DNA from 2 places in the Paenibacillus sp. PastF-3 genome. Region 1 is predicted to be linked to the other one. Evidence: riboswitches for the same ligand, from Rfam matches in the RefSeq annotation. Region 1 holds a riboswitch; the other holds the start of a gene.
The links. A riboswitch is a leader RNA that binds a small molecule or an ion and turns the genes downstream of it on or off. The one in region 1 is predicted to bind cyclic di-AMP.
Positions count from the first base shown of each region.

Region 2: another riboswitch for cyclic di-AMP. It lies ahead of M2444_RS23885 (C40 family peptidase); the one in region 1 lies ahead of M2444_RS26680 (alpha/beta fold hydrolase).

Region 1 is NZ_JARXWM010000018.1:35,317-44,253, reverse strand. Features, by position in the region: gene M2444_RS26695 (endo-1,4-beta-xylanase) at 34-1,053, shown strand; gene M2444_RS26690 (Nif3-like dinuclear metal center hexameric protein) at 1,165-1,959, shown strand; gene M2444_RS26685 (hypothetical protein) at 2,044-2,217, shown strand; cyclic di-AMP (ydaO/yuaA leader) riboswitch at 2,439-2,624, shown strand; gene M2444_RS26680 (alpha/beta fold hydrolase) at 2,730-3,539, shown strand; gene selD (selenide, water dikinase SelD) at 3,787-4,845, shown strand; gene mnmH (tRNA 2-selenouridine(34) synthase MnmH) at 4,903-5,940, shown strand; gene M2444_RS26665 (cysteine desulfurase family protein) at 5,992-7,104, shown strand; gene M2444_RS26660 (exosporium glycoprotein BclB-related protein) at 7,249-8,937, opposite strand, start outside.
Region 2 is NZ_JARXWM010000014.1:51,864-60,800, forward strand. Features, by position in the region: gene M2444_RS23865 (hypothetical protein) at 39-248, shown strand; partial or broken gene M2444_RS23870 (hypothetical protein) at 480-674, shown strand; gene M2444_RS23875 (DUF6803 family protein) at 794-1,279, opposite strand; gene M2444_RS23880 (TVP38/TMEM64 family protein) at 1,451-2,032, shown strand; cyclic di-AMP (ydaO/yuaA leader) riboswitch at 2,216-2,347, shown strand; gene M2444_RS23885 (C40 family peptidase) at 2,352-2,819, shown strand; gene M2444_RS23890 (hypothetical protein) at 3,048-3,233, opposite strand; gene M2444_RS23895 (Ig-like domain-containing protein) at 3,459-3,836, shown strand; gene M2444_RS23900 (CueP family metal-binding protein) at 3,981-4,535, shown strand; gene M2444_RS23905 (ketopantoate reductase family protein) at 4,788-5,744, opposite strand; gene M2444_RS23910 (MarR family winged helix-turn-helix transcriptional regulator) at 5,797-6,108, shown strand; gene M2444_RS23915 (hypothetical protein) at 6,906-7,070, opposite strand; gene M2444_RS23920 (hypothetical protein) at 7,226-7,504, shown strand; partial or broken gene M2444_RS33500 (glycosyltransferase family protein) at 7,527-8,055, shown strand; partial or broken gene M2444_RS23930 (IS110 family transposase) at 8,042-8,464, opposite strand; gene M2444_RS23935 (hypothetical protein) at 8,627-8,937, shown strand, end outside.

The sequences.
Region 1 (8,937 bases):
GGAATATAATTGCGTTTGTTAGGAGGGAACTTGTTGAGACAAGCTAGTGATTTTACAGAGCCTGCACTAAAGACAGTGTTCGCTAAGGATTTCAAAATTGGCGCAGCCGTCAACCCATTGACGATCCAATCACAGGAGCAGTTACTTGCCTATCATTTCAATAGTATCACCGCTGAAAATGAGATGAAGTTTGAGAGTCTGCATCCGCTTGAGAACATTTATAATTTTAAGGAGGCAGACCAGCTGGTTGCCTTCGCCCGGAAATATGATATGGCGATGCGTGGACATACCTTGATCTGGCATAACCAAACTACAGATTGGCTGTTTGAGGATAAGAACGGTGGATCTGTAAGTAAAGAGACTTTGCTCTCACGAGTTAAATCACATATTCAGACCGTAGTAGGGCGTTATAAGGAAGATATTTATGCTTGGGATGTTGTCAATGAAGTTATAGCCGATGAAGGTGAAGAGCTTCTTCGCCATTCGAAGTGGCTCGACATTGTGGGCCCGGATTTTATCGCCAAAGCGTTTGAATTCGCCCATGAAGCTGATCCTAAGGCATTATTATTCTACAACGACTACAATGAATCCCATCCATTAAAACGTGACAAAATCTATGAACTGGTGAAGTCACTGCTGGAACAGGATGTGCCGATCCATGGCGTCGGATTGCAGGCACACTGGAATTTATACGATCCTAGTCTAGATGATATCCGTGCAGCTATTGAGAAATATGCATCCTTAGGACTTCAGCTCCAACTGACAGAGCTGGATGTATCCATGTTCCGTTTCGATGACAAACGTAAGGATCTAAGGGCTGCACCAACTGATATGCTTGAACTGCAGGCCAAACGATATGAAGCGATGTTTGCCCTGCTGAAAGAATACCGTGACGTGATTAGCTCGGTCACGTTCTGGGGAGCAGCAGATGACTATACTTGGCTGGATGATTTCCCTGTTCGTGGACGGAAGAACTGGCCGTTCCTATTCGATGAAGGGCATAAGCCGAAGCCAGCTTTCCATCGAATGATCGCCTCTGAAATGAAATCATAGAGTGGGCAAGCTGCTCAAATGATGAACTGTGAACCCGTCCTTATATCGATTAAGGGCGGGTTATTTATACGTTGATAGATTAGTAGAATAGATCTCAAAGGGCGGATTAAAGTGAGCGTGACAATTAGAATGATTCTGGAAGATTTAATGGGAACTGTGGAACAGATAGATGGAACTGTAGATACTCTAAAGCCGGGGAATCCAGAAATGGTGATTACAGGGATGGTTACGGCATTTTGCGCTACGCAATATGTTGTGGAACGAGCGATTGCTATGAACGCCAATTTGTTAATTACACACGAAGGTGTGTTTTACAGTCATCATGATCCCAGCGAGTGGTTAGAGGATGACCCTGTGTATCGCGCGAAACGGAGTTTGATTGAGCGTTCTGAACTGGCTATTTTTCGTTATCATGATTATTGGCATCGGCATCAACCGGATGGGATCATGGTGGGCTTGCTACGAGAGCTTGAATGGTCAGCCTATGTGGTTGAGCAGCAACCCACTGCTACAATCCTATCGATTCCAGCTATGACGGTAAGTGAAGCGGCTCAGTATATAAAAAGAAAGCTAGGCATCCCCTACGTACGCGTTGCCGGCGATCTATCACAGACATGCAGACATGTGGGGATATTAGTAGGTTACCGAGGAGGTGGGACGATGGCTATTCCTCTTTTTAATCAGCACAATCTTGATTTAATCATTGCTGGCGAGGGCCCGGAATGGGAAACTCCAGAATATGTGAGGGATGCAGTCCATCAAGGCAGATCAAAAGCGCTGATTATGTTAGGTCATGCGGAAAGTGAAGCTCCAGGAATGAAATATTTAGCTGAAGTTCTGGCACAGAAATATCGAATAATTCCTACTTATTTTATTGCTGAACAACCGATCTATCAGCTAGTGTAGTCCATCGAAATGGAAATGAAGAATAAATTTGCATATTATGGAGAAAATGATGGGAAACCAGGTCACTGAGAAAGGAGTGTTTCAATGGAAATTCCTTTGGAGGCTGATGAAGTGTTAACTCGTATCAAAAAGCTTCAAACCGATGGAAGCTCGATCAGCAAAAAGCAAGTGAAGCAAAGCGACCCTGATCTAATGAGAAGTGCGCTGTTCTTTTTTCCGAGCTGGGAGCATGCATTGAAAAACGCCAATCTGTTGTAGCCATATGATTGTATAAAGAAGCCGAGTAGTTCAGGGATTGATCTCTGATGTCCGCTCGGCTTTTTCTAGATATATTGAGTAAACAAGAGCAAAAGAAAGAGAAAACGAAGTGTATGCTCAATATGAAATGAAAAGCATGGCTTTCAACATTATTTTGCCCACAGCTCAACTTTACAAGAAACCTTACACGGAGTATGATTCATCACATAACTGACAATTACATATGAAGTCCGCTTAATTTCCGTTAAGGAAAGCGGGGGAACCAACAACTGGGAACCAGTGTAACAATCGGTACTAGTTATGGGGTGAATCCTGTTCCGGGTGCATAACATGCAACCTTGCAGGTAGGGCAACTCTCACTGCCCGAATCCGACAGCTAACCTCGTAAGCGTATGGAGAGAGGATGAATGGCGTGTTTAGTGATGAATAGCCACAGAGAATCCCTCTGTGGTTTTTTGCTGCGTTTATAAGCAGATACAGTCGTAGAATTTATTATGAAAGAGGTGTTACCTTTGCCTATCGCTAAACTGAACGGAACTTCGCTCTATTACGAAATCAATGGAACTGGCACTCCGGTTGTGTTTATCCATGGACATGGATTAACACACAGTATGTTCAAACCACAACTGGAGTACTTTTCCGATAAATATAAAGTGATTTTGTGCGATTTACGGGGGAATGGCAAGTCAGGTGAACTCCTGGAGGCCCCTAATGAGATTATTGAAACGCAATGTCTGGATCTGATTATGCTGTTAAATGACCTGGGGGTTCGTGAAGCAGTTTTTGTTGGGATCGCCTATGGCGGTTTAGTCGTGCAACATATTGCCAAACAATATCCTGAGCGTGTAAAAGCAATCGTGGTCGCGGATAGCTTCTGTAGGAGCCACGGATCAACCCTTGTAGGGAAAATACAGCTTATGGCAGCGTATTGCAGCTTGCTAATGTATTACCTCCCAAGCGAGCTGGTGCTGCCTTCGATTCGGATGATGTACCGAGAGCGCTGGAGTCTCGCCTACAATGAGATTAGAAGAGGGCTGCTGGACAAACGTCCACGGGAGTTATATCGGCAAAGGCTGGCCACGAGCCATGTGGATTACACCAGATGCTTAAAAGCTTTTAACCGTCCCGCTTTATGTATTGTAGGGGACTTTAATGAATTTGGAGTGAATTGTATGAAGGAAATGGTGTCTCAATTGCCGCATGCGCAGTTGGCGATTATCCCGAATGCATTAGATCCGAGTAATCTGTGTCAGCCGGAGCAGTTTAATGCGATTCTTCAACGTTTTTTGGAGAAGCAGCAGGGCACTCAGCAGATTAGCTGATCCTATGAAATTGAGAAAAGAAGGAGTGCTCCCGCAGCCATTGAAATTATGCGGGACACTCCTATTTCATTAGAGCTGTAGGGCAGATTTCCCTAAAGAATTGGATTTCGAACCAAAGGCTGACTCAAGGGTAGTGAATGCTACGTGTGAGCCAGCTTTTTTAGTAGCTTTGTATTTTGTACAATGCTGTCTACTGATGTAAGATTAAAGATATTCGACATTAACTATTTAAAGGAGCTGAGTCATGATGTCTCAAGCCGAAACCATAAAATTGACCTCATTATCTTCAAAAGGGGGCTGCGGCTGCAAAATTGGTCCTGCTGATCTCATGCAGGTTATTCGCAGTCTGCCACCAACCGTTCCAAATCCGGATCTACTTGTAGGTCTGGATACCAGTGATGACGCTGGAGTATATCGATTAAGTGATGATCTAGCATTAGTGCAGACTGTTGATTTTTTCACGCCGATCGTGGACGACCCTTATTCCTTTGGGCAAATTGCAGCAGCCAATGCATTAAGTGATATTTATGCTATGGGCGGTAAGCCGCTTACGGTGCTTAATATTGTGGCCTTCCCTATTTCTGTTCTGGACAAAAGCATTCTCGGTGACATTTTGCGCGGTGCAGCGGATAAAGTGCAGGAAGCAGGAGCAACGCTTGTGGGCGGACATTCGATCGACGATAAAGAGCCTAAATTTGGATTGGCTGTTACGGGCCTTGTGCATCCGGACAAAGTAAGAACGAATGCAGGTGCGCAGGTAGGAGACAAGCTGATTTTGACCAAACCTATCGGTGTGGGCATCTTAACGACTTCTATTAAAAAGGATCAGCTATCCCCAGAAGAAACTACACGCCTTACGACAGTCATGTCTACACTAAATAAAAAAGCGGCTGAAGTCATGGAGCCCTATGATGTACATGCTTGTACAGATGTTACCGGATTTGGGCTGCTGGGACATGCCTCGGAAATGGCAAAGGGAAGTAATCACGGACTGATTATTCGTCAAGGGGATGTACCGATGCTGCCAAGAGTAAGAGAGCTCGCGGAGCAGGGCTTTGTTCCAGGTGGCACTAAAAATAACTTTGCCCATTTGGAGGGCAGTATTCTTTATCCGGAGGAGATGGATCAATTAAGCCGCTATATTCTGTGTGATGCTGTGACTTCTGGTGGATTGCTAATCTCTGTTGCTCCTGAACAAAGTGAGGATTTGCTAAAAGAGTTAGTAGATGCAGGTGTAGAAGCGGCATTGATAGGAGAGGTCACGAAAGAACATCCGGGTCAGATTGCAGTTATAGCTGCGCAATAACGATGGAGTTCAGCTTAGAGGCGACCTAAGAAGTTAGCCACCAGAGGAGAGAGCGCATTGTTTCAGGATATTACACTGGAAGAACTAAGAGTGTTAAAGAATAAGAAGCAGATCACCGTTATCGACGTTCGATCTCCTTCTGAATATAAAGATGCGACATTGCCAGAGAGCTTGAACATTCCTTTTTTTGACGATGAGGAACGAGCTGAAGTAGGTACGCTGTATAAACAGACAAGTGTGCAGGCTGCGAAAGAACGCGGTTTGGAGATTGCTGCGGCGAAGCTACCTTCCTTTGTCAAAGAATTTGCTGAGATTCAAGGGGACAAGGCTGTATTCTGCTGGAGGGGAGGTATGCGCAGCCGTACAACTGCGACCGTACTTTCTTTAATGGATATTCACGCTTACCGATTGATTGGCGGCTATAAAGCTTACCGTAAATGGGTACTCGATGAACTGGAGTCCTTTGAATTCAAGGCGAAGCCTTATGTAATTCATGGAAATACGGGGACAGGCAAAACAAACCTGCTGCACCGCCTGAAAGCGCAAGGCTACCCCGTTCTGGATTTGGAAGGAATGGCGGGTCACCGCGGTTCTATCTTTGGCGAGATCGGACTTCAGGCAAATAATCAGAAAACGTTCGATAGTCTTCTTTTGGAAGAATTAATTAAGCTTGAGGATGCTCCTTATGTACTGTTTGAAGCAGAGAGCAAGAAGATTGGGAAGGTCGTAATGCCTCCATTTATGACCGAGCAAAAAGAGACCGCAACGCAGATTTGGATTGAACTGCCTTTGCAAGCTAGAGTGCAGCAAATCCTTAAGGATTATCGTCCAGAAGAATATAAAGAACAGTGTATTTCAGCCTTTCGAAGTATCAAATCCCGAATTCATATCCCCATTGCGGCGGAAATCGAACGGTGCTTGCAAGCCGATTTGTTCGGGGAAGCTGTGGCGCTGCTGTTAGAATACTACTATGATCCTAAATACGATTACACGTCTACTCAGTATGAAGGCATTGAGAGAGTTACCTTTAAGGTGAACAATTTAGATGAAGCTGAGGTTGCGGTGCGTTCTTTTTTGAAAAATAATCAGGCTTAATAAGCTTTATGTATCGTGATGTATGAGGGGTTTAGAGGAGGCTCAGTACAAATGATCTATTTAGACTATAACGCTACAACACCTGTAGATAAGGAAGTAGCAGAGGTTATGATTCCTTATCTTTATGGTCATTTTGGCAATCCTTCAAGCAGTCATTCTTTGGGGCAAGAAGCTAAACTCGGAATCGAGCAAGCGAGAACACAGGTGGCTAATTTCCTGAATTGTGCGCCGGGAGAGGTGCTTTTCACCAGTGGGGGTAGTGAATCGAATAATACCGTCATCAAGGGAGTCGCCCAAACCTATCGACATAAAGGCAATCACATTATTGTGTCTGCTGTGGAGCATCCTGCGGTAATTAAACCGTGTCAGTATCTGGAGCAGTTGGGCTACACGATTACCTATGTACCTGTTGACGCGTATGGAATGGTGCAGGTAGACGATGTGAAAAAGCAGCTTACAGACCAAACTATACTAGTCTCCATTATGCACTCTAACAACGAAACGGGCACGATTCAGCCGATCAAAGAAATAGCCGAGGTCTGCCACGAACGAGGTGTTCTTGTACATACCGATGCTTCACAGTCCGCTGGAAAAGTAGTACTCGATGTGGCTGAGTTAGCGGTGGATTTTCTAACGCTGGCAGGTCATAAATTATATGCGCCAAAAGGGATTGGAGCACTGTACATCCGAGAGGGCATTCACATCGAACCATTGATTCATGGGGCAGGTCATGAGCAGGGAAGACGAGCAGGTACCGAAAACACACCTTACATTATTGGATTAGGAAAAGCCTGTGAGCTTGCTTCGGACTCTGCTTCCAGAGAACGTGTGAAAAAGATTGCGGATTATTTCTATGACCGATTGCAGGAGGTTTTTGGCGACAGAATTCACCTGAACGGTCATAGGCATAAACGATTGCCCAACACACTTAACATTAGCTTTCTAGGAGCTGTGGGTCACGAAGTGATTGCTTCGCTAGAAGATGTGGCTGCCTCAACAGGCTCAGCTTGTCATTCTGGAGAAACATTGATTTCGCCTGTTCTAAAGGCAATGAATGTCTCAGCAAGTATTGGGCAGGGAGCGGTTCGTTTTAGTGTGGGACGGTATACGACGAAAACGGAGATCGATGAGGTTATCGGTAAGCTGAAAGGATATTTGTTGTGAATAGATTGCCAGTGGTGGAGTAGCTAATGGCGCTTGTGTGATTCCGGAAAATCTAGAAGTTGAATCTGCATATCGTATAGTTTTAAAAAAAGCATCTGTCACTCCTTCAAAAGGATAGGCAGATGCTTTTATTGATTTTAGCGATTATACAATTGTAAAGCCAGCACTTGCATAACCAGTGACTGTATTTACAAGGGTGAGACCTGTGGCAGTAGCTGAGAATACCATAAGCAGACGTGTCTGCGGTGTTACAGCAAAATCGATACCATTTGTAACTCCGCTGACAAACGTGCCTAGAGTAATAGCGCCTGTGATAGGTGGCAGTGGTACTATTGCTCCAGGAATAGGAGTGAATGTGTTATTTGGTGTGGCAGATTGGTACAATTGTGCTGTCACAGTTACAGTAGTACCAATAAGTGATAGAGCTATGGTATTACTGAAGTAAGCAGCAAGGGATGTTATCACTCCAGCACGCGGAGTCGAGAATGCAAAGTTGATAAGAGGTCCAAGAACTGTACCTGTCAAATCTATATTCCCGCCAACAAGAGAAATGCCTGTGGCTGAACTTCCGAAGCCAACAAGGCTTGTTGTTCCAACCAAACCACCTAAAATCGTAGTCATAATAATAGGTCCACCGGAAGCCAACGGAATGATTGCACCAGCCCCGGTTGCACCAGTAACGCCAGTAACCCCGGTAACACCCGTAGCTCCCGCAAGCCCAGCCGTACCCGTCGCACCCGTAGCTCCCGCAAGCCCAGCCGTACCGGTAGCACCTGTAGCTCCCGCAAGCCCAGCCGTACCCGTCGCACCTGTAGCTCCCGCAAGCCCAGCCGTACCCGTCGCACCCGTAGCTCCCGCAAGCCCAGCCGTACCCGTCGCACCTGTAGCTCCCGCAAGCCCAGCCGTACCCGTCGCACCCGTTGGCCCAGCAAGTCCAGCCGTACCCGTCGCACCCGTTGGCCCAGCAAGTCCAGCCGTACCCGTCGCGCCTGTCGGCCCCGCAAGCCCAGCCGTACCCGTCGCGCCTGTCGGTCCAACCAGCCCAGCCGTACCCGTCGCACCCGTAGCTCCCGCAAGCCCAGCCGTACCCGTCGCACCCGTAGCTCCCGCAAGCCCAGCCGTACCCGTCGCACCCGTAGCTCCCGCAAGCCCAGCCGTACCCGTCGCACCCGTTGGCCCCGCGAGCCCAGCCGTACCCGTCACGCCTGTCGGTCCAACCAGCCCGGCCGTGCCCGTCGCGCCAGTCGACCCCGCAAGCCCGGCCGTACCCGTAGCGCCAGTCGACCCCGCAAGCCCGGCCGTACCCGTCGCACCCGTCGGTCCAGTTGCCCCTGCTCCAGGACCTGTCGGTCCCTGTATTCCTTGCGCTCCTTGTGCTCCTTGTGCTCCTTGAGGCCCTTGAGGTCCTTGAAGTCCCTGAGATCCCTGAGGTCCCTGAGGTCCTGGTGCTCCTTGCGCTCCCGTCGCGCCTGTCGCTCCACCAGCAATTAATAAATAATCTGACGAACTACCTGGTGTTCCTTTGGGTCCAGCAACAGTAGCTATATAAGTGCTGCCATTAAAGGTTACTACTTGACCCGCTGGATAAGAAGGACTTTGTGCGGGATTGAAGACTACAATACCTTGCAGTCCTGCACCAGTAGATCCTTGAGGACCCTGGAGTCCTTGAGGACCTTGAGGACCTTGAGGACCTTGGAGTCCCTGAGGACCCTGTGGCCCCGTCGCACCCTTAATAGGTAAGCCAAGTGCTTGTGAAATAGAAGCCTGAATATGTCTGATTTGAATGACCAACTGATCTTTGCAATGAGCGTCAATCTTCGTAGCGAGAATAAA
Region 2 (8,937 bases), on a different contig from region 1:
AAAGCTTTCAGGGAAGAAATATTAAAAGGCGGGTTGATATGAAATTATCGCGAAAGCTAATGCTCTTTATTTCCACCGTTACTTTGCTACTGACGATTTCACAAGGTACATACGCTATTCTTGGAATGGAATCTCAAATAGAACATATTGCTTCGCAAAAAATGATATCCAACAGTTCAATGGCGATGGCATTGATTAATGAGAAATTCCCAGGTGAATGGATATTAAAAGAAGGAAAGTTGTATTAAGGGGACCTTATCATTGATGGTAGCGATGTAGTGACGGATTCCATAGGGAGCTTAACAGGAGACGAAATTATTATATTCAAAGGAAATAAGAGTGTAGCTATATCAGGCGAGATGGAACAGGGTGAAGCAATGCTACCTGAAATCCAACTGCTATGAACGAATTTGTCAATTCCCCTGTATTCCCCTTTTAACCAAGGTGTTTTCAATCCTTTGGGCATAGAGACAAAACCTGATGCCATCTATATGAGCCGCAAGACAATGACGAACATCCGCCAGAATCTGTTCTGGGCTCTTGGTTACAATACACTGGGGATTCCTATTGCTGCTATCGGTCTCTTGGCTCCTTGGGTCGCAGGAGCAGCTATGGCACTAAGTTCTGTATCCGTAGTTCTAAATGCCCTTCGCTTACAACGAGTAAAACTATAATGATTTAGCGATACAGAAATCCTTTACAAAAACAAAAGTTTGTGACACCTACATTCGATGTTTTCTATAAAAAAAGACTTCGAAGTATATCTTCGAAGTCTTTTTGCAATCTTTCTTTATTACTGATTCATACCAGCCATTCCGCTTACAATCTCAGGATTAACCATCCCAAAGATCATGGCGATGTGTGCAACAACGAGAAACCCGCTGACGAGAATAAAGTGAAGCTTGAGCTTTCCTTCTTCCGAACGTTTACGGCCGATAAGCCCAAGCTCCAAAAGAGCCAGAGGCAGCAGGAAGAATACGCCACTGAGGTAAAATCCAACCGCGACTACGTCTACCCAGGAATGCCACTCTCCATTTACGGTCAGAGGGACAAAAGCTGTCGGGAAGAGATACAAGAAAACTCCTGTAAAGTAGAGACCGGCCAAAATACTGCAGATTCGGTTAAACGCCTTTAATCCACCCTGGACGTTTTTGTTGAAAAGGATAAAGAACTCGGTTACTGTAATAGTCTCAGCAAAAATGACGGGGATTGCCATAAAGATGATCAGATTCCACGGCTGGCTGTCCATAAGAAGGGACATGTAATGAGTCATGTTCATTGATTAATTCCCTCCATTTATATAATTACTGCAAGAGTTATCATATGTGGAAAGTTTGTAGAAGAGATTGGAGAAGGAGTATCAATAGATGGAAAATAGAGTTGAAGATATAGAGTATAGAATTCGTTTAGAAGATAGGTATACTACGTGGATTGAAAGTGAAGGGGAAGTATGGAATACCTAGGAGTGGATTCAGAATTACTCATGCGGTGGCTGATGGTATGGGGAGCCTGGGCAGTCCTCATAAGTTTATTGATAAATGTGGTCATAAGTGTTGTAGGAATCATTCCATCAGTGGCACTAACGACTGTGAATATGTTAGTCTTTGGTGTGGTTCCCGGGTTTCTTCTCTCTTGGATCGGAGAAGTTTTAGGGGCAGCCGTCTCTTATCTTCTTTATCGCAAAGGTACCTTAACTTATAAGGAGAAATATCGTCCGAATAAAACCATCAAATGGCAGTCCCAGATTCAATCATTAAGTCCGAAGCGTCAGTTTTTTAGCATAATAATTGTCCGATCAGCGCCGTTAATTCCTTCATCATTAGTCACTCTAATCTGCGTTATTTCCAAAGTAGGCTTTTCAAGTTTTATAGTTGCTTCTGCGATAGGTAAAATACCATCGTTGCTACTTGAGACACTCATTGGCTATGGATATGTTAATCTAATGGACACTAAATTCAAGTTAATGATTACAATTTTGTTTCTTTTATTGAGCACCATTATTTTTTATCTTGATAGAAAGAAAAAGGGATAATGCATGGACAATAGAAAAATAGTTACTTATATAAATAGGGTTTTTGCGTAATTAAAGCTCGAAAATCTGCATTATACACTAAAAAAGTGTAGAAACTATGTAGTTTAAAAATAAAAGTATAAAATTTGTGAAAGCATTGACAGGCGATTTCTTGATATATTAAAGTGTAATTAGTTACAAAATATTAACCAACTGCCGAATTTCGTATTGAAAACGGGGGAACCATTCCGGGTGAATTATTCTTGTGAGCAAGAGAATATAGGGAACCTTTAACCGAACCCTCAGCTAACTCCGTAGGCATTGAAGGGAGAACAAGGTTCTGAAGAAAGTCATTTTATCTTTACTAGGAGCTGCAGTTATTTTCACAACAGCTGTACCAAGTACTTTTGCAAGTGAGGTAAAACTGGAGAGTGAAGTGAATCAGGTACTCGGGACACCTTATTTATGGGGTGGAACCACTAAGGCAGGATTCGATTGTTCCGGATTCATCCTGTATGTACTAAAAAAGTTTAATGTGGATGATCTTCCACGCACTTCCCAGTCACAAGCTAAAGTAGGGACACCCGTTGCAAAAGAGAACTTACGATCAGGAGATTTGGTGTTTTTTAATACCTTTGGTAATGGTATCTCCCATGCCGGAATTTACTTAGGCGACGATCAATTCGCCCACTCCTCAAGCAGCAAGGGAGTAAGCATAAGCAAGTTGTCCGAAAGATACTACAAAGATCGTTATGTTACGGCTCGGCGTGTAGTAGATAAAGAGAGTTATCTTAGTATGGTTAATTAAGTAATAGGTGAGGGGGTATCCAGCAGCCATATATGGCTGCAGGATACCCCTAGTTTTTTAGAAGATCCCAGAACGGTCTGTTTTCTCATTTCCCTAATCCCACAGATTCCTCCTCAACATACAAAGGAGTCCCCTATATATCATGGGGACTCCTTTGTATGTTGGTCACTAATATCTTTTCAAATGGATATAATCATATGTTTGCTCTAGGGTATGTATGTGATGTTCTTATAACCTAATATCAATAGTTTGCCCACGATATTCGTCCAGTATATTTGCCTTTGGGTTTTGAATGGGTTCTTTAGCATGCTCGTGATTGGTGATTTTTTTGTCTCCTGTTCCCGTATGCATTCCATCCATTCCACAGTTCTTTGGCATATTAGCTGAACCTGATAATCCACTTAACCCATTCATATAATATTCCTCCTAGTAGTATAATTCAACTCTTTAATACCCTCTCATGGTAACACTTAAATGTACATTTTATATGTGGTAGGTGAGTAGAAGCCCAATTTCTTTTGGTTGGACAACTTGGAAGAAGTCTACACTCTCACTCGGATTCGTTAATTATTTTTAAAAAGAACATCATATCTTCATACTTTCTCCAAAATGTATTGCTATACTGTGAGGAGATTAAGAATGAAGGTATTGAAAAAAGGTGTATTAACAGCTACATTATCTGTAGCTTTTTTAACATTAACAATCACCAGTCCAGCTGCTTTAACGCCAGCGACACAAGCGGCACAAGCGGTAAAAGTAACTTCAATTGCAGTCAAAGGCCCTTCTAATCCTTTAAGGCCATCTGAAACCTTTCAGCTGAAGCCCACCGCGGTGACCTCACCCAAAGGCGGGAAAATAAAGATAACCTATTCTTCAAGTAATTCTAAAGTAGCAACGGTAAATGCAAGTGGATTAGTGACAGCGGTTGCTTCAGGAAAGGCTACCATTAATGTAAATTCAGGCGGCAAAAAAACATCTGTAGTAATAAATGTGGTAACTTCTGATCACAAACACTGATGCTTAACAAGAGAATTATGAGCATGATGCCAGTAAAATTATAAACTGAATCCCAGCAGTTCCTGATCCCTGGAAATAGATTGGCCAGAGCAAAAGATGTAATATTAAACGGCACTAAATGTAAAAAGGAAGGTAGTAAATTTCATGAATAAAAAAGTATTTATGTCCACGGCTATAGCGATAACTTTGATTGGTGTAGCTTTGGGCACCTATACAATCGCTGACAGGGGAAAAACTGAGCCGATTGGTGAAAAGCTAGCCCAAACAAACGATATTAAAAAATTGGTGAATGACTACAGCATGGGTAATGCCAAAGCCAAATCGGCTTCGATTACATCAAATCAGCTGACAGTGACAACGGATAATGATCAAAAATTGACCTACGGCCTGCCGAGGGATGAGTTTTTCGTTTCAATTGCGCCTTACGTTAGCCAAACACATCCCTGTGCCATACATAACCTGGCTGGGTGTCAGGGAGAAATGGCGAATACATCATTTAATGTCACCGTAACCGACCACAATAACAAAGTGGTAATAAAGGATGTTATTAAATCCCATGACAATGGTTTTATTGATCTCTGGCTACCGCGAGACCAAACGTTTCACGTAACGATTGATTACGATGATAAGAACAGCACCTCTTCCTTCACAACATCGGAAGGGGACAATACTTGTATCACTACGATGCAGTTATCGTAAAATCTACAAGTGGATAGGACTCCGGAACTCTAAAAATAGGGCGCTCCAGTAGCCACTTGGCTTGGGAGCACCCCTTTGGACTTTTGGGAACCGATAATATTTCATTCGCACCGTCTGCAACACTATCTGATTATATTGGAGATCACCAGACGCTGATCAATTTCCTGAATTAATTAAAAAAATCAATTCTTACATAAGCGTGAATAAAAAGGACAATCCTGATTAAGGGGGGATGCTTAGGAGGTGCAGTTTTCATGTCCCCTTACACAATTCTTTTAAAAGATTTTTTCGTAACTTATCAATAGAAGGGGTAGCCACATTACTCTTTTTGATTAGCATATCAAATTCTTCCTGAAGGCAGATCATCTCGGGTTTTGCTGCGGCTGTATGCTTTGCCATGGCTGTTTCAGCAAACTTTGTGCCCATGATAATTTTAAAAATTGGGGCAATCATAAAAACGGGAAGTTTTAAATAGTGAAGTTTTGAAGGTGTGATTTTAATGCCTAATTTAGTCAACACAGCAAAGCCTTCTTTTATCCCCAGAACCATTAATTTAATATCTGCATATGATTTTGCCAAAGCAAAATTATTACTATTATATTTATAAAGAGCGTTACCGATACTTGTAACCATTGCCACATGCGTTTTCTGCCACATATCCATGTTACTAGTTACAACTGATGAAATACCGGCATTGTTAAAAATATCTACTATTTTTTGTAGCCTTTCGGTTTTTTGGCGACTGTATTCTGAAAATGTAGTGGTCTGAAAAGCCCGCATGAATCCCTTGCCGATAAAGTAATGTACCCGGCCGTCTACACGTTCTCCTCCTGCGGACGGAAATCCTAGCATCAGGCGGTCACTACCCACTGCATGAACCCATTCGTCATAACCAGATGCTGTATTGACTACAAAGACAATATTTTTTGATTTATTTTGAGAAAGTATCGGCAATACACTGACTATCTGTGTTTTTTGCATTACTACGATTATGTAATCGAAAATATTGTCTGGCAACAGATGTTCAATCAAATTTACCTTTGCAATTTCTTCTCGGTTGTTGCCTGAATTCACGAGAATCATCCCGTTTTTTTTCAGGTCAACAAGTCTTGTCCTCCTTGCAAGGACAGTGATATCATATCCTGACAACGCAAGTCTCCCAGCGAAAATACTCCCGATTGTGCCTGCACCATAAATAAGAATTTTCAAGTGATCTCTCCTCTAAAAGTAATTAGTAATACCAAAGAAATAATATCAGCATATAGGACTCGCTGGTAAAGTATCACTGATCGAATTGGCCAATGTGCTTAACCTGGATAAAAGTACAATGAGCAGGACTGTAAATAATCTTGTAACCGATGATTGGGTTGAACGGATTACGGACCCAGAAAATCGACGTTATGTCCAACTAAGGCTAACAAAAAAAGGGTGGATACTCCATGAGAATATAAATTCCGTACTTCATTCGTATTTCGGGAGTGTAATGAATGATATTCCGGAGAACAAACGAACACAGGTTGTAGAGAGTCTGGAACTATTAATTAATGCGATAAATAAGAATAACTGCTGTTAGCCATTCGATGGGAACTTATATTTATTATTGGAGGTTCACCTACAATCTGCATAAAAAGTTGATCTATTTCATTGTTAAAGATCAACTTTTTATTGCACTGTGATAAAGTGAGAAGAGACACATTGTAGGGAGATTAATGACATTAATGTGGGCACTTTAATGTCATTTTTGTCGGATGACAAGAGTATGTTCCGCATAGAACCCGCATAAATTGCGGTTTATTTTTTTTTACGGTACTGATTGCCGAAATAGGCCAAGAATGTGTTCCGTTAGCCGATATAATTATGTTAGAGGACAGGACATGTAATCTAAGAACCGTATGTGCTTATCAACTTTAACTTAAGTTTTATTATAATCCATTCATCTGAGAAGCGAAGCTCTTTTCCTTAAATAATTGGTGTATCATCGGCTAAAAAAGCCAAACCTTCTATCCAAAAGCCGCCACAATTTAAGGTTTGCCAACCTGCTTGTTCGGATCGGTACAATAACACATGCATATAGACGTATAAACGCCTCTACCCTGCCGACATGCCAGTTCTGATCCACTTCTGAGGTTTATAGTTATTGCGTGTTAGCGATATGCATCCTACAATGAGGATCCTGAATTCTTAAGGACAGAGATAAGAATGGATCTCAGTTAGCGGTGGATTCAATTTATGGACAATGCCATTCCAGAGGCTCAGAAAAGTTTAGAAAACCGACCTTTTCCGGCGTTCTTGAATGTCAATTGGTGCCCACTCAAGATTTGTTTTATTGCATAGTTTATTGTATCCTTGGTCTTTTACCCTGAGGAACAGCTAAATCACAAGTTCGGATGACGAGTTTGGATACTTCAGAGTAACCCAAGCGATATATAGGCCAATTACAGCAGCCATTAGCAGGAGTATCGCAGAAATTAAGGCTAGCTTATCTAACTCTCTGGGGGAGACTGGAGGTTTGGAATTCCTTTTTTTATTTTGCATCGCACACTCCTCCTTTAAAAGAAAGTAACTCATACTGTATGTTATGAAAAAGGGGATATTCTGTTCGAAAATTAGGTTGAACACCAAGTTAATCCTTGAAGGAGAAATGATCTATGCGTAATTCTGTGGCTTCACCCCGTAAAAGGAGTCGGGAAATGTGCAAAAAAAAGGCGGAAACACTGGTGAAATCTATACAAATTAGTCCCCTTAATTTAACCAAAAAGGATTTTGCGGAATTGGATGCATTTCTCAGCCGTTTCTTCCTGCTAAACCCTAAAATGTTCACGGATTTATCTGAAGAAAACCTTAAGAAATTGCAGTTTCTTCTTGAAAGAATTAACTCGAGCATTCAGAAGCTTGATATTCAAAATACTCACATCTCCAGGTTCGTGTCCGACTGTCAGAGTCTATTAACCCAATATGCTAAAAAGTAAAAGCTGGGGGGATCTCGTTTGTATGAAAAAATCGATTAAATTTCCGAAAAGTGAAAAATTAACAATCGCACAAGTGATTTCGAACTATCCAAATGCACAGCCATTACCTTCCATCAAAGGAGGGACTGGAAAAATTGTTTATGAGCTGACGGAAGAACTGGTTAGACGAGGGCATAAGGTCTATTTATTTGCAGCTCTAGGGAGCAGGAGCAAGGCAAAGCTTATCCCCTATCCTAAGGGGCTCTGAGCGAGTTGACATTATCCATGACCATACTTTTCGTTCCGCTCTCGGCGTAACTAATCCTAAAATCCCAACGGTATGCACTGTGCATATCCCGGTCAAACGGCGGATTAAATACCCTGTATACGTAAGTAAACGTGCCCGCCATCTGATGGGGAACAACAAAGGCTTCTGCGTATATAATGGGATTAATACGCGTGAATATGAATTTAGCACAGAGAAACATTTATATCTGTTGTATATAGGTAGGATTATTCGGAATAAGGGTGTTTTGCAAGCTATACAAGTTGCCGAAAAGACTGGTAGCCGTTTTTGACCATATCTGCGATGACGAGTGCGTCTTTGCGGTCGCTTTTTGATGGGGTATTGTCGCGATTTTCTTTGTTCTTTTTAACGAGGTGTGGATTCACGAGAACAGCTTCAATTCCTTGGTCTGAGAGCCAGCGAGCCAGGCTCAGCCAGTAATGTCCGGTGGGTTCCATACCCACAATGATTTTGCTCAGCTTGTAAGACTTGAGCAGATCTTGAATCCAGCGTCGGAACAGGCGAAAGCCCTCGTCATGGCTGCCGAACTCAAGCGGCGATCCCAAAGCAATTCCCCGATAGCTCACTGCGCGAGCGACATGCGTCTGCTGGGCAATATCTACACCGACAACCAGATGCAAAGAGGAAATGTTTTCAATGAGTTGATTTTGCTTGTCCTGAGTTTTAAACTTCATAGTAGAGCGACCTCCTAAATGGTGAGATTAAAAGGGCTGTAGACCCGTATCCAACTCTCATGTTACAGAGGCGCTCTTTTTTGTTCAAACTCCAAATTATTCAGTTTACAGGAATTCTAACGGGAAACGATAGCTCAATAACGACACAAAGGCAGCCAGTCAATGGATCGGCTGCTCGACGAATGTCAGTACAGTTGGTATGCCGAAGACATTGCAATCCAGCTCTATTACTTGCTGTATGTATTCGGGGAAGATTCGAAGTCCGAACGGAAGGTGCAGTACGAACTTTTCATTAAACATTTCGAGCAAGGTTATACAGAGGATGGCCGTCATATGCCTGAAGGCTGGAAGGATCAGCTTGGGCTCTTCCTTAGACTACGCGAAATTATCGTTTTCGTCGGTATGCACCAAAGCTGGGATTTGAGTCAACCAGACGACTGGACACGCGATTTTTTGCGAGATAGTAGAATGCG